DNA from 3 places in the Serratia sp. TSA_7 genome. Region 1 is predicted to be linked to each of the others. Evidence: riboswitches for the same ligand, from Rfam matches in the RefSeq annotation. Region 1 holds a riboswitch; each other region holds the start of a gene.
What was found. Region 1 has a riboswitch for thiamine pyrophosphate ahead of ACUTQW_RS08895 (TenA family protein). Riboswitches for the same ligand answer to the same signal wherever they lie in the genome.
Positions count from the first base shown of each region.

Region 1 (5,282 bases):
TTGACCTCGAGGCCTTCGGCCTTGAAGGCGCCAATTTGCTCGGCCACCATGATGGGTGCGTGATCGGGATTGATATACCAGTCGAGCACCAGCGTCAGTTTTTCGGCGGCGGCAGCATTGCCGGCCAGAGCGGCGCTGAGCATCAGCCCGCAGAAGGTTTGCTTGATCATTTCTTACCCCAGTCGTTAAAAAGTTATCAGTCGTTTTCCGGCGCCCAGTCGATCAGGCGCAGCAGCAGCGCATCCACCGTCATCCACAGCAAGACGGTCATCAGCACCAGAATAAACAGCGCGGCAAAGCAGACGTCGGTCTGCATGCGCGCGTTGGCGTTCAGCATCACGTAGCCCAATCCTTCCGCCGAGCCGACCCATTCGCCGATAATCGCGCCGATGGGCGCGACGGCGGCGGCCATGCGCAACCCGGAACCAAAGGCCGGCAGCGCCGCCATCAGCCGCACATGGCGCAGTTGCGCCCAGGGGGAAGCGCCCATGGTGCGAGCCAGATCGAGATAATCGTTATTGACCCGGCGCAGCCCATCAAAGAATGCGGAGGTGACCGGGAAGAAGATCACCAGTACCGCCATCGCCACTTTGGCGCTCATGCCGAAGCCGAACCACAGCACCAGCAGCGGCGCCAGCGCAAACACCGGTATCGCCTGGCTGGTCAGCACCAGCGGCATCAGCCAGCGTTGCAGACGGGGCGAATAGATCATGCACAGCGCCAGCGCGGCGCCGAGCAATACCCCAATCCCCAGCCCGCAGGCAATCTCCGAGGCGGTGATCAGCGTGTGATAAGCAAGATAGGCGCGCCCGCTCCACAGCGCCTGCGCCACCGCAGAGGGGGAAGGCAGCAAAAAGGCGGGAATATCGCCCAACGTGATGAGCCACCACAGCAGCAGTAAACCGGCGAACACCGTCAGGCTGCGGCGCACCCGCGACAGGCGGTTTTCAACCCGTAGCTTCATTCGGCGGCCCTCATCAGTTGCTGCAACAGCTCGCCCTGGCTTTTCAGCAGATGGGGATCGTCCGGCGCGCGCGGCGGCAGGCCGCTGATGACGTGCGTATCGTCAATGCCGGCAGGGTAGCGGGAGAGCACCAGCAGGCGATGGCTCAGGCGGCAGGCCTCCATCGGATCATGGGTAATCAGCAGCACGGTATGCTGCGCCAACAGCTCGGCCGCCAGGGTTTGGATCATGGCGCGGGTGATGGCGTCCAGCGCCGAAAAGGGTTCGTCCATCAGCACAATCGGCTGGCGTTCATACAGCGTGCGCGCGATGGCGGCGCGCTGGCGCATGCCGCCGGACAACGCCGAGGGCAGGGCTTTGGCGTAACCGCTCAGCCCCACGCGCTCGAGCAGATGCCCGGCCCATTCCCGGTCGGTTTTTTCACCGCGCAGCCGCGCACCGAGGCTGATGTTTTCGGCGACGGTCAGCCACGGATAGAGCAGGTCCTTTTGCCCCATATAGGCGATGCGGCCGGCTATCGGCAGGCCATCGCTGCCGGTCACTTCGCCGGCGGTGGGCCGCATCAGCCCGGCGATAATCTTCAGCAGGCTGGTTTTGCCCGCGCCGCTGGCGCCGAGCAGGGCGACAACGCTGCCGCCGGCGATATCAAAACTCAGCCGATCGAAAATCACCTGCCGGCCAAAACGCAGGCTGAGATCCCGCACCTGAATGCCGGGCGGCGCGATGCGGTCACTCATGAGGCGTTCAACCCCATCTGCCAGAAGGCGGACTCCAGCCGGGTGGCGGTGGTGAAAATCCCCGCAAGCTCGGCAAAGCGGCTTTCTGCGCCACGCTGCCGGCCCACGCTCTCCAGCAGGTCGAGGGCCGCCTGCACGCCGGCCAGATAGTTTTTATCGCCATAGTTGCGGATCCACGAGGCGTAAGGATTGCCTTCCATCACCGTCGCCGGGTCGTCAAGCAGGCGCAAGCCAATCTCGGCATAGCCTGCGACGCAGGGCATCAGCGCCGCCAGCAGATCCAGCGCATCGCCGGAGTGGCCGATATCGAGCACATAGCGGGTGTAGTTCAGGGTTTCCGCCACCTCGGGTTCGGCGGCAATCTCGGGTTCGCCCAGCCCCCAACCGGCGCAGTAAGCCAGATGCAAAGGCAGTTCGGCGACGATGGCATTGAGCGAAGCAGTGGCCGCGCGCATCTCCGGCAGCGTGCGCAGCTTGCTCACCAGCAGGGCGTAAGCGCGGGCGAAGTGGATCAGGAACAGATAATCCTGGGTCAGATAGCGGCGGAACGCGGATTCAGGCAGCGTGCCGGCGGCCAGTTGCCGAATAAAAGGATGAGCAACGTAGTCCTGCCAGTCCGGGCCTGCCTGTTGGCGCAGCCGGCCGTAAAGACCGTTATCGAAAAGGGGAGTAAACATGGGACCTCCAAAAGTGAGTGGAGATCCGGGCGCGCTGAGGTATGAACAGGCAATGACCGAGGGAGTGATTGCCGACCCGTCCCTTCGCTGGCATGACCCAGATCAGGTTCAAAGGGTTCGGCTTGCGCCATCTCAGCCCGTAACAGGACACCCCTCGGAGGAGCCTGTTATACGATATTTGCTTTTTGATTACAATGCTCGGACGAGGGGGAACGACGGGAGCGGCAATCGGTTCGTTTAGTGCGGTTCGCGACGATTTCTCTGGCACCGGCGGCGGCATTTTTGCACTGTAATCCGGTAATGTTGACTCTGAGGAACACTCCCATGAAGAAGATCGGTTTTCTCTCTTTTGGTCACTGGACGCCTTCGGCACAGTCCGGCACCCGTTCGGCGGCGGATGCGCTGCTGCAATCCATCGATCTTGCGGTCGCCGCAGAGGAGCTCGGGGCGGATGGCGCCTATTTCCGCGTGCATCACTTCGCCCGCCAGCTCAGTTCCCCGTTCCCGCTGCTGGCCGCCGTCGGCGCCAAAACCCAGCGCATAGAGATCGGCACCGGCGTGATCGATATGCGCTATGAAAACCCGCTTTATATGGTGGAAGACGCCGGAGCCGCCGATCTGATTTCAGGCGGACGGCTGCAACTCGGCATCAGCCGCGGTTCGCCCGAGCAGGTTATCGAAGGCTGGCGCTATTTTGGCTATACGCCCGCAGAAGGCGAGACCGAGGCCGATATGGCCCGTCGCCACACCGAGGTGTTGCTCGACGCGCTGCGCGGTGAGGGCTTTGCCGAGCCGAACCCGCAGCCGATGTTCCCCAATCCACCGGGGCTGCTGCGCATCGAACCTTTTTCCGCCGGCCTGCGCGATCGCATCTGGTGGGGGGCCAGCTCCAACGCCACGGCGGTGTGGGCGGCAAAACTGGGGATGAACCTGCAAAGCTCGACGCTGAAAAACGACGAAACCGGCGAGCCCTTCCACATTCAGCAGGCCAAGCAGATCCGCGCTTACCGCGCCGCCTGGAAAGAGGCGGGCCACCCGCGTGAACCGCGCGTGTCGGTAAGCCGCAGCATCTTTGCGCTGTTGAACCAGCAGGACCGCAGCTACTTCGGCGGCAGCGGCAAGGAAGGCGATCAGGTCGGGTATATCGACCAGCAAACCCGGGCGATTTTTGGCCGCAGCTACGCCGCCGAACCGGAAGAACTGATCAAACAGCTGGCGCAGGACGAAGCCATTGCCGAGGCGGACACCTTGCTGTTAACCGTGCCTAACCAGTTGGGCGTCGATTACAACGCGCACGTGATTGAGTCGATCCTCACCCATGTCGCTCCGGCGCTGGGCTGGCGTTGATGTCTCAACAATAAAAGGAAGCTGGCCATGTCTCGTATTTTCATTACCGGCTCGGCGGACGGGCTGGGGCGCGCGGCAGCGGAAACCTTGCTGGGCGAAGGGCATCAGGTGATCGTTCACGCGCGCGAGCCAGGCCGGCTTCACGGCGTGCGCGATTTGCTGGACCGCGGCGCGCTGGCGGTCACCGGCGATTTGTCTGATCTGCAGCAGACCCGAGAGGTGGCCGAACAGGTGAACCGCATCGGGCGTCCGGATGCGGTCATTCACAATGCCGGTGTCTTCACCGGGCCGCAGGTGTTGGCGGTCAACGTGATTGCGCCTTATCTGCTGACGGCGCTTATCGCTCGCCCGTCGCGTTTGGTGTATTTGAGCAGCAGCATGCATTTTGACGGCCGCGCCGCGTTGGAAAAGGTGGACTGGCGCGGGCACGCGGCCGTCTCCTATTCGGACAGCAAACTGTGGGTGACGGCGCTCGCCGCCGCCGTAGCCCGGCGTTGGCCGGGCGTGGTCAGTAGCGCGGTCGATCCCGGCTGGGTGCCGACCAAAATGGGCGGCGAAAATGCGCCCGGCGATCTGCGCCTGGGGCACCTGACGCAAGAGTGGCTGGTCACCAGCGAAGATGCGCAGGCCGGCGTTTCCGGCGGTTATTGGCATCACCAGCGCCGTCTGGAGCCGCATGCCGCCGCGGGCGATCCGGCTTTTCAGGATGCGCTGTTGGCGGAACTCGAACGCGTTACCGGCGTTGCGCTGGCGATATCCTGAGCGGAAAATCGGTGGCGGCCAGGGTGGCATGAAATGCGCGTTATTGACTTATTTTGCTCAAATTGTATTTTAAAGCCATGCATACATTCCTGATTATCGTCCCCGAAGGGGGCATGCTGTTTGAGTCGGCGGGTATCGCCGATATCCTGATGCAAGCCAACCGCTTGAGGCCCAACGACGCTCCGCTCTATCGGATTGAGGTCGCCACCACGCAATCTCATCGGGTGGTGCATGGGTCATCAGGATTGAATTTGCTGGCCGATCACCGCCTTGCCGATCTCGACCCTGAACAGGAACGTGACACTGTCATTGTCACCGGAAAGGGGGCGACCGAGGAAGAAGGCGCGTTTGTCGCAGGCTGGCTGCGTCGCGCCGCCCCCAACGCACGCCGTATCGCTTCCGTTTGCGGTGGGGCCCTGCTGCTTGCCGAGGCCGGTTTGCTCGAAGGGCGCCGGGCGACGACGCACTGGCGCTTGTTGGATACCCTGCAATCTCGTTTCCCGAAGGTGAAGGTCGAAAACGGGCCGATCTACGTTCAGGACGGGCCCGTCTGGACCTCCGGCGGCGTCAGCTCCGGTTTCGATCTCACTCTGGCGCTGGTGGAAGACGATTACGGTTTTATTCAGGCACGCGAAGTGGCGCAAGATCTGGTGATGTTTCTTCGTCGCCCCGGCGGGCAGTTGCAGTTCAGCCGCTATCCGTTGAATCAGGCCAAAACGCCTGGCCCGATCCGCGATCTCCAGTCCTGGATCCTGGAAAACCTGGACGGCGATCTTTCCGTTGAGAAACTGGCCG
Region 1 covers NZ_JBQZFU010000001.1:1,871,141-1,876,422, reverse strand. The annotation lists gene ACUTQW_RS08910 (ABC transporter substrate-binding protein) at 1-170, opposite strand, end outside; gene ACUTQW_RS08905 (ABC transporter permease) at 197-964, opposite strand; gene ACUTQW_RS08900 (ABC transporter ATP-binding protein) at 961-1,701, opposite strand; gene ACUTQW_RS08895 (TenA family protein) at 1,698-2,378, opposite strand; TPP riboswitch at 2,441-2,543, opposite strand; gene ACUTQW_RS08890 (LLM class flavin-dependent oxidoreductase) at 2,703-3,725, shown strand; gene ACUTQW_RS08885 (SDR family NAD(P)-dependent oxidoreductase) at 3,753-4,487, shown strand; gene ACUTQW_RS08880 (GlxA family transcriptional regulator) at 4,565-5,282, shown strand, end outside.

Region 2 (5,282 bases), on a different contig from region 1:
AGGAACTGGATTTGATCCTGCCGCTGCTGGCGGAAAATAACATCCCGGTGATCGCCATTACCGGCGGCAAAGAGTCGCCGCTGGCGCTGGCCGCCGCCTGCGTGCTGGACATCAGCGTCGAACGTGAAGCCTGCCCGATGGGGCTGGCGCCCACCTCCAGCGCGGTCAATACGCTGATGATGGGCGACGCGCTGGCGATGGCATTGATGCGCCAACGCGGGTTCAACGCCGAAGACTTTGCCCGCTCCCATCCGGGCGGCAGCCTGGGGGCGCGCCTGTTGAACCGGGTACACCACCTGATGCGCACCGGCGATCGCCTGCCGCAGGTCAGTGAAAACGCCAACGTGATGGAAGCGATGCTCGAACTGAGCCGCACCGGGCTGGGGTTGGTACCGGTGTGCGATGCGCAGCAAAAAGTGGTGGGGGTGTTTACCGACGGCGACCTGCGCCGCTGGCTGGTAAAAGGCCATAGCCTGCAGGATGCGTTGGGCCAGGCGATTACCCGCCCCGGCTACCGTTTGCCGGAACAGTGGCGCGCCGGAGAAGCGCTGGAGGCATTGCACGAACAGCACATCAGCGCCGCGCCGGTGGTCAATCTGGATGGCGTGCTGGTGGGCGCGATCAACCTGCACGATCTGCATCAGGCCGGCATCGGCTGAGTGCGTGGCCTCAGGGCGCAGGCAATGAACTGCGCCCCAGGTCGTTTTATTTCCAGTCGGGATTGCTCTCGAACTGTTTTTTCAGCAGCGCCTTCATGTCTTCGTTCGGCTTGCCCAGCCATTGGTACTTGGCGTATTTCTTTGGATGATCGATCGCTTCCGGTTTGTTGGCGACCTCTACCCGCACGCCCCAGGCCTGGGATTTGTCTTCTTTAAACGCCACAATCAAAAAGTTGTTGGCGCAATCGTGCGGCTTGCACAGATTACCCACCAGGTAGTTCTGCCCCTTCCAGCTCAGGCTTTGCGCCGGAGTGGAAGTGCCCATCCCCTTGCGCGCCCAGCCCGGCAGGCGAGCCTGCCCCTTCACCATGTTCTGCCAGCTGGTTTGATAACCCGGCTGCTGGATCACGTCCGAGGTGGTGACAATCTGCTGGGCAACGCTGCCCGCACTGAGGCTGAGTAACGCGCCGAAGATGGCGCAGCGAAGTGCGTTTTGTCCTGTCATGGCCTTCTCCCTTGGTTAAATCCGCTCGTACCCGGCAAACGCCGGGCATGGATCCAGTCTGACCACAACAACGGCAAAAAGTTGAATCACCACCACGCGTGAAAATGATGCACCGGCCCGATGCCGTGCCCCACTTCCAGGGTATCTGCCTGCTGCAACGCCTTTTGCAGATAGTCCTTGGCGGCGGCGACCGTGCCGGCCCAGTCTTCATGGCGCGGGCGCAGCGCAGCCAGCGCGGCGGAGAGCGTGCAGCCGGTGCCGTGCGTATGACGAGTCGCTACGCGCGGTGCAGTGAAGCGCAGTTCCTGCTCTGCGCTGAACAACCAGTCCGGGCTTTCGTTTTCGCTGAGGTGGCCGCCCTTCATCAGCACCGCCTGGCACCCCATGGCCAGCAACGCCCGGCCCTGTTCGCGCATCTGGTGCTCATTTTCCGCCGGGGCGCACGCCAACAGAGCCGCCGCCTCCGGCAGGTTCGGCGTGATGATCGACACCTGCGGCAGCAGTTCGCGGCGGATAGACTCTACCGCCTCCGGCGCCAGCAAGGGATCGCCGCTTTTCGCCAGCATCACCGTGTCCAGCACCACGAACGGCGGCCGGTAATGCCGCAGGCGTTCGGCCACCGCCTGCACGATATCGGCGTTGGCCAGCATGCCGATCTTGGCGCTGTCGATGCGCACGTCGCTGAATACCGAATCCAACTGGGCGGCGACGAACGCCGGATCGATGTTATATACCGACTGCACGCCACGGGTATTTTGCGCCACCAGCGCGGTGATCACGGAAGTGCCGTAAGCCCCCAAGGCAGAAAAGGCTTTCAGATCGGCCTGGATGCCGGCGCCGCCGCTCGGATCGGTGCCGGCGATGGTCAAAGCGTTAATCCGTTTCATTGCAGCTCCTCCGCACGCAGTTGATACAGGGCGTCGAGGAACGCCGGGGTAAAGCTGCCCGGCCCCGCAGCCCGGTGCGTGGCCCGCTCGCCGCAAAGCGACATCACCCGGCAAGCGGTCGCGACGTTGTCCAGCCGATCGCCCGGCAGGCTGCAAAATGCCGCCACCACCGCCGAAAGCGCGCAACCTGTGCCCACCACCCGCGTCATCAGCGCATCGCCACCGGCGACCGCCCAGTCGCGCCGGCCATCGGTGATGTAATCCACCACGCCGGTTACCGCCACCACCGCGCCGCTGAGCTGCGCCAGTTCTCGTGCCGCCGGCAAAGCCGCCAGCGAGTCGTCGGTGCTGTCTACGCCGCGCCCGGCGCTCTGCCGGCCGCTCAGCGCCATAATTTCAGACGCGTTGCCCCGGATCGCCGCCGGCTTCTCGCCCAGCAAACGACGGGCAAAGGCGGTGCGGTACGCCAACCCGCCTACCGCCACCGGATCCAGCGTCCAGGGCGTTCCCGCCAAATTGGCGGCTTCTACCGCCGCCAGCATGGATTCGGCGCGCGAGGCATTGAGAGTACCGATATTGATTAACAGGGCACTCGCCATCTGGCTGAACTGCGCCGCTTCGGTCGGTTCCACCACCATCGCCGGGGAAGCGCCAAGCGCCAGCAATACGTTAGCCGTCAGCTCCTGCACCACTTCGTTGGTCAGGCAGTGAATCAGCGGGGGCTGTTGTTTGAATTGGGTCAGACAGGCCGCGGCGCGGGCGCCGGGTAAAGCATCAGGTCGAGCGAACATATTCCTCCCAACCGGCGTTCAAGAAGGCAGGTACCGGTTGGGGCACCGAGACTTCCCTACGCTGGCATAATCCAGATCAGGTAATACGGGTAAAATCTCAGCCCCTTGGGGCACCCCGAGTCAAGGAGGCCATTATTGGGGTTGCTGCCGGTGAGGTCAATCGCGCTATAGTGTCAAAAAATAAAAAGGAGCTGCCATGCAAATAAGACCCTACCGAGAAGCCGATCGTCCGTTCTTGCGCACCCTTTATCTGGCTGCGCGCAAGGCGGCGTTCACCTGGCGCGATACCGAAGATTACCGGCTGGAGGATTTCGACCGCTCGACGCTGGGCGAGGATATCTGGGTGGCGGAAGATCAGGGAAAACTGCTGGGATTCGTGTCGATTTATCGCCAGGATAACTTTATTCACAACCTGTATGTCGATCCTCACTTGCCGCCACGCGGCGTCGGCACGGCCCTGCTGCAAGCGGCGGAACGAACCTTTACCGCCATCGGCTCGCTGAAATGCCTGGTGAAAAACGAGAAGGCGCTGGCGTTTTACCATAAGCATGGCTGGCAAAAGATAACCACCGGCAACGACGGCGGCGAAGAATACTACCTGCTGCACTCGCCTAAAAAATAGCCTCATCCGCTGTGAGCCAAACCTGAAAAGGCCTGACATCGTCAGGCCTCTGGAGCGGCTCAGGCTACAAGCCGCAGGTTACCCTTGCAAAACGATATCCTGCATTGCAGGGATATAACCGTAATCATAGACCTCGCGTACAAAGGAACGGTCGCCTTCCAGCACAATCCGTACCGTTGGCGCCTCAGTTCCGCCGATACGGTAATCCTCGCCGACGGTCGGCACGCTGTCGATAAACGACGTCACCAAACCATTCGGCATCACGCAATGCGAATACGTCTGGAAAGGCTGTTCCGGCGGGTTACCCAGTACCAGACCTGAGGCGTTCATCGGCGTGTAAGGCCCGGTCAGACGATCGCTGACGAAACCGTACACCCCATCCGGCCCGGTCAGACCTTCGGCATAGGTGAATTTATGGCTGATGGTGAACAGGTAATACTTGCCGTCCTGGAACACATAGTGCGGACGTTCGGTCTGATCGTTGACACCCACCGCCGTGACCAGCGGCGGCAAAATCTCCCACTCTTCACCGCTGTGATCCTTCGCCACCGCCAGGCCGATGCAGCCCACCTGGAAACGTGCGCCGCCCACCGCTTCATGGCCCGGCGGCACCAGCCCCAACTCATCCGGGCCAACCACATGCGAACCGCGATCGCCGGCTACGTTGCCTTCGAACACCATATACAGCTTGCCATCCTGCGGATCGATAAACGGGCTTGGGTCACGGAAGTTCCAGTAGGCATTCTGCGCTTCGGTCTGGTAATACACCCCATCGGCCTCGAACAACGATTTCACCTCGTTGAAGTCCTGCAGTTGCACGCCGTCATCCGACGTCACAATGCGACCGCGCACTTTGGCAATGGTGGCACCCGGCGTCACGCAGGTGTAATACAGGTCGATGTCGCCTTCGTTATTCAACAGGATCGGGGTACCGGCCCATTCACGCGTCGTCGGTGAAACCCCTTCCGCCATCACCCGGCCGCCGAAGATCCAGTCTTTGCCGGTACGGGAATACCAGTAACACATGCGTGCACGGCCGTGGCGATCTTCCCAGTCACGCTTGATGTCGTAATTGCCATTGCCATCAATATACTGCGGGTCATGCGGATGGCGATCGGCGGTCAGCGTCAAAATCACTGACCAGCCGTTGACGGAGACCACGGTGCCATCCAGGGTGCGCAGCGGCATGGTGTCCCAGATGAACACGCTGTCGCTCATTACCGGAAAATCGGCGCTCACCAAAGGTTGCGTGGTGGTCGGATCCTTTTCGTTAACTTTCAGCGCCTCTGCTCGGGTCCAAATGGTCGGTTTGTAATTTACGTTTGTCATAATGATTTCCTCTTAGCAAGTAAGCTCCCCCATGCCGGGAACGACGGCGGCAGGAGCGGTGAGCGCGGCAAAATGTGACGCGCTGCGGCTGATGAGTGGCCGTGCCGCTATATTGCTAAATCGGTTTGGCTAATGCATGCGGTTAGGTTTGTGTGAGGCGCCAGACAAACCCTAAAGGTAAGAATGGCGAAATGAGTGGGATAAGAGAAAGAGGCAACCAAGTCAGCAGCTGTGAGCCGAGAACCTTTCAGCACTGCCCTGCGCCCATGCAACAATGCGAATGGATTTCATTTGCGTTAAAGATTATCCTCCGGTTTACCTCTTACAGGCTATTCAAGGAATGGACATGCAACATCAAACGGATACCCGTTTCCCGGACGCTGCGGCGGCAGACTACGATCGCCGTATTCTGACGCTGGTACCCGGCTATCAGTTCGCCCAGTCGCTGCTGACCGCCACCCTGGCACAGGCGTTACCGCCGCAAGCCCG
Region 2 covers NZ_JBQZFU010000007.1:123,982-129,263, forward strand. The annotation lists gene gutQ (arabinose-5-phosphate isomerase GutQ) at 1-659, shown strand, start outside; gene ACUTQW_RS19840 (inhibitor of vertebrate lysozyme family protein) at 706-1,164, opposite strand; gene thiD (bifunctional hydroxymethylpyrimidine kinase/phosphomethylpyrimidine kinase) at 1,251-2,051, opposite strand; gene thiM (hydroxyethylthiazole kinase) at 2,048-2,842, opposite strand; TPP riboswitch at 2,879-2,970, opposite strand; gene ACUTQW_RS19855 (GNAT family N-acetyltransferase) at 3,039-3,464, shown strand; gene ACUTQW_RS19860 (glycoside hydrolase family 68 protein) at 3,543-4,793, opposite strand; gene ACUTQW_RS19865 (class I SAM-dependent methyltransferase) at 5,140-5,282, shown strand, end outside.
Region 2: another riboswitch for thiamine pyrophosphate. It lies ahead of thiM (hydroxyethylthiazole kinase); the one in region 1 lies ahead of ACUTQW_RS08895 (TenA family protein).

Region 3 (5,282 bases), on a different contig from region 1:
ACACGCCGGCATTTTCCGGCGGTACGTCCAGATGAATACCATGGCCCAGGTTGAACACGTGGCCTTCGCCGTGGCCGAAACCGGCGAGAATGGTTTCCACTTCCTGACCGATGCGTTCAGGCGACGCATACAGCATGGACGGATCCATATTCCCCTGCAGCGCAACTTTGTCGCCTACGCGACGGCGCGCATCCGCAATATCGGTAGTCCAGTCCAGACCCAGCGCGTCACAACCGGTCGCCGCCATCGCCTCCAGCCACTGGCCGCCGCCTTTGGTGAATAACGTGACCGGCACGCGGCGGCCGTCGTTTTCACGCAGCAACCCGTCGACAATCTTGTGCATGTAGTGCAGCGAGAATTCACGATAGTCACGGCCGGTCAGCACGCCGCCCCAGGTATCGAACACCATCACCGACTGCGCACCGGCTTTAATCTGGGCGTTAAGATACAAAATGACGCTGTCCGCCAGCTTATCCAGCAGCAAATGCAGCGTGGCCGGTTCGGCGTACATCATTTTTTTCAACTTGGTGAAGGCTTTGCTGCTGCCGCCTTCCACCATATAGGTCGCCAGCGTCCACGGGCTGCCGGAGAAGCCAATCAGCGGCACTTCGCCTTTCAGTTCGCGACGGATGGTGCGTACCGCGTTCATCACATAGCCCAGTTCCACTTCCGGATCGAACACCGGCAGTTTGTCCACGTCGGCACGGCTGGTGATGGGTGAAGAGAAGCGTGGGCCTTCACCGGCTTCGAAATACAGGCCCAGCCCCATAGCATCGGGAATGGTGAGGATATCGGAGAACAGGATGGCGGCATCCAGCGCATAGCGGCGCAGCGGTTGCAGCGTAACCTCACAGGCCAACTCCGCATTCTTGCACAGCGACATGAAATCGCCGGCTTGAGCGCGGGTAGCTTTGTACTCCGGCAAATAACGACCGGCCTGACGCATCATCCATACGGGGGTCACATCCACCGGCATACGTTGCAACGCGCGCAGGTAACGATCGTTCTTCAACTCATTCATCATAGGGCTCCCTTATTCATCTGCCGTTATTGTAGCGATTTATTGCTCACGGCATAAGGCTACGGTGTCCTCTATCAGGCGGCGCGCCACGGTGCCGGGTGGCGGCAACAGCGGCAACTGGTCATAACGGTACCAGCCGGCGTTCAGCAGCTCTTTCGGATCGTGACGAATCTCACCGCGGTGGTAATCGGCCATAAAGGCCATCATCAGCGAATGCGGGAACGGCCAGGGTTGAGAAGTCACATAACGCAGGTTTTTGATTTCAATATTACTTTCTTCCATCACCTCGCGTGCGGCCGCTTGCTCCAGCGTTTCGCCGACCTCGACAAAACCGGCCAGCACAGTATGAATGCCGCCGCGATGACGCACATGCTGCGCCAGCAGGATCTCATCGTCACGCCGAATAGCGACGATCACGCAGGGTGCAATCTGCGGGTAGTAACGCTCCCGACAGTGACCGCACAAGCAGGCGCTCTCGGTACGGCTCAGGTGCATCTCATGGCCGCAATAACCGCAGAAGCGATGAGAGCGGTAAAAATCGGCCAGTTGCACGCCGCGCCCGGCAAGCTGAAACAACCCGCGATCGAGTTCGAGCAGTTGACGCACCGAGCCCATATCCTGCGGCATCGTCTGGCGCACCAACCACACCGGCAGCCCTTCCCATTCACCAATGGTGCGCGCCATTCGCCCCTGCAGGGAAAACGACGACGCCGAACCGAACGGCAATTCACCGCGCGGTAACCAAAGTTTGCTTTCATGGCTGACGATCCACCAGCCATTTTCATTACCCGTTAATGCAAGTTCCATATCGTTGTTGCACAACCTCAGCTTCACTGGCACTCTACAAATCGGCCTTGTTACATTTTAATAACTTACTGTTACTTTTTATTACTTACGGAGTCAAACATGCTCAACCGTTTGGAAAGCCTGACTCAGCGCGTTGGTGGTAGTAATGAATTAGTTGATCAATGGCTTCAGGCGCGCAAGCAGTTGCTCGTCGCCTATTGCACCCTCGTGGGCATCAAACCGAACAAAGAAAAGCATACGCCGCTGAATGAAAAAGCGCTGGAGAACTTTTGCCATAATTTGGTGGATTATCTCTCTGCCGGGCATTTTCATATCTATGACAGAATTATCAAACAAGTGGAAGCCGCACCCAGTCCGAAAATGTCGCTATCGGTAAACATCTATCCCAAACTTTGGGTCAATACCGAGCAGATCATGACTTTCCACGATCGCTATACCGAAGTAGATATCGATCAGGACGTGTGCATGGAATTCCACCGGGCGCTCTCGGATATCGGTGAAACACTTGAGGCACGCTTTGCCCTGGAAGATAAGCTGATCCAACTGGCGACCAAAGCCTCGCAGCAACCTCTGCCGGATAAAGCGGTGGATCAGACGCGTTAGAATTTTGTAGTTTTTTTTATTAACCCTCCTATACTGGAGGGCATCTTGTCGGAGTGCCTAGCGCTGATTTGCTCATCAAATTGGCCAGGCTGAGACCGTTAATTCGGGATCCGCGGAACCTGATCGGGTTAATACCCGCGAAGGGAACAAGAGTAATCTATCGCCACTGGCAGGGCTTCCCGAACGGGGATACCTCCGCCTTGCCGGCCAGTATCATTACTCCCTCCGAGCTCCAGACAAGCAATTTTCCCCACTCATCACACTGGTAGGAATTTGCTATGTCTAACGTTAAAAAACCGCGCGCCCGTAAAGAACAGCGCGAAGAAGCCCAGCAGTTTATCGACACTCTGCAAGGCGTATCCTTTCCCAATTCACACCGCATCTATCTGCAAGGCTCGCGCAGCGATGTGCGGGTCCCGATGCGCGAAATCCAGCTCAGCCCGACGCTGATTGGCGGTGACAAAGACAACCCGCAATACGAGCAGAACGAAGCTATCCCGGTATATGACACCGCCGGCCCGTACGGCGATCCGCAATCCGAGCTCGATGTGCATCGCGGCCTGGCGAAACTGCGCGCCGGCTGGATCGAAGAACGTGGCGATACCGAAGCCCTCAAAGGCGTCAGTTCAGGGTTCACTCAGCAGCGTCTGGCAGACGAAGGGTTGGATCATCTGCGCTTCGAACATCTGCCGCTGCCGCGCAAGGCGCAGCCGGGCAAATGCGTCACCCAGTTGCACTACGCTCGCGCCGGCATCGTCACCCCAGAAATGGAATTCATCGCCATCCGCGAAAACATGGGCCGCGAGCGTATCCGCGGCGAAGTGCTGCGCCACCAGCATCCCGGTCAAAGCTGGGGCGCCAACCTGCCGCAAAACATCACGCCGGAATTCGTTCGCCAGGAAGTGGCCGCCGGCCGCGCCATCATTCCCGCTAACATCAACCACCCGGAATCCGAACCGATGATCATCGGCCGTAACTTCCTGGTGAAGGTCAATGCCAATATCGGCAATTCGGCAGTGACTTCGTCGATCGAAGAAGAAGTGGAGAAGCTGGTGTGGTCAACCCGCTGGGGCGCAGACACCGTGATGGATTTGTCCACCGGCCGCTATATCCATGAAACCCGTGAATGGATCCTGCGTAACAGCCCGGTGCCGATCGGCACGGTGCCTATCTATCAGGCGCTGGAAAAAGTGAACGGCGTGGCCGAGAACCTGACCTGGGAAATGTTCCGCGATACGCTGCTGGAGCAGGCGGAGCAAGGCGTCGACTACTTCACCATCCACGCCGGTGTGCTGCTGCGTTATGTGCCGATGACCGCCAAACGCCTGACCGGCATCGTCTCTCGTGGCGGTTCGATCATGGCCAAGTGGTGCCTGTCGCATCATCAGGAAAACTTCCTGTATCAACACTTCCGCGAAATTTGTGAAATCTGTGCCGCCTACGACGTATCGCTGTCGCTGGGTGACGGCCTGCGCCCCGGTTCGATTCAGGACGCCAACGACGAAGCGCAGTTCGCTGAGCTGCACACGCTGGGCGAACTGACAAAAATCGCCTGGGAATATGACGTGCAAGTGATGATCGAAGGCCCAGGTCACGTGCCGATGCAGATGATCCGCCGCAACATGACCGAAGAGCTGGAACACTGCCATGAAGCGCCGTTCTATACCTTAGGCCCATTGACCACCGATATCGCACCCGGTTATGACCACTTCACCTCCGGCATAGGGGCCGCGATGATCGGCTGGTTCGGCTGCGCCATGCTGTGCTACGTAACGCCGAAGGAACACCTGGGCCTGCCGAACAAAGAAGACGTGAAGCAGGGATTGATCACCTACAAGATCGCCGCCCACGCTGCTGACTTGGCCAAAGGCCACCCAGGTGCGCAAATCCGTGATAACGCCATGTCCAAAGCTCGCTTCGAATTCCGCTGGGAAGATCAGTTCAATCTGGCGCTCGATCCCGCCACCGCCCGTGCCTATCACGACGAAACCCTGCCGCAGGAGTCCGGCAAAATCGCCCATTTCTGCTCAATGTGCGGGCCGAAGTTCTGCTCGATGAAGATCTCGCAAGAGGTGCGCGACTACGCCGCCGCGCAGGAAGCAGCCAAGCCGATAGAGGTGCAGCTAACCGGTATGGAGAAGATGTCGGCCGAGTTCCGTTCACGGGGCAGCGAGCTGTACCACAGCGTCGGTAACCTGCAGGAGGAGATGAACAATGACTGATATCGCCACGCCTTTCCCCGCCACGCCGCACAGGTTGGGGTTATACCCGGTCGTCGACAGCGTTGAATGGATTGCCCGCCTGCTGGAGGCGGGCGTAACCACGATCCAACTGCGCATCAAGGATTTGCCGGATGAGCGAGTCGAGGATGATATCGCCGCCGCCATAGCCCTCGGCAAGCAATATCACGCCCGGCTGTTTATCAACGACTACTGGCAACTGGCGATTAAGCACGGCGCCTATGGCGTGCACCTCGGTCAGGAAGATTTGGATACCACCGATCTGGCGGCGATCCATCGGGCAGGATTACGGCTTGGCGTTTCCACCCATGACGATACCGAATTAGCCCGGGCAATCGCAGTTAAACCCTCCTATATCGCGCTGGGACACATCTTCCCAACCCAAACCAAAGAGATGCCTTCCGCACCTCAAGGCCTGGCTGAGCTGAAACGCCATGTCGCCGGGCTGGGTGACTACCCAACGGTAGCGATCGGCGGGATCGGGATTGATCGCGTGGCGGCAGTGCTGGATTGCGGCGTCGGCAGTGTAGCCGTAGTCAGCGCTATCACCAAGGCTCTGGACTGGCGTGTGGCCACCGCGCAGCTTTTGCAACTGATCGAAGGCAAGGAGT
Region 3 covers NZ_JBQZFU010000008.1:5,912-11,193, forward strand. The annotation lists gene hemE (uroporphyrinogen decarboxylase) at 1-1,021, opposite strand, end outside; gene nudC (NAD(+) diphosphatase) at 1,061-1,828, opposite strand; gene ACUTQW_RS20415 (Rsd/AlgQ family anti-sigma factor) at 1,928-2,431, shown strand; TPP riboswitch at 2,471-2,594, shown strand; gene thiC (phosphomethylpyrimidine synthase ThiC) at 2,710-4,653, shown strand; gene thiE (thiamine phosphate synthase) at 4,646-5,282, shown strand, end outside.
Region 3: another riboswitch for thiamine pyrophosphate. It lies ahead of thiC (phosphomethylpyrimidine synthase ThiC); the one in region 1 lies ahead of ACUTQW_RS08895 (TenA family protein).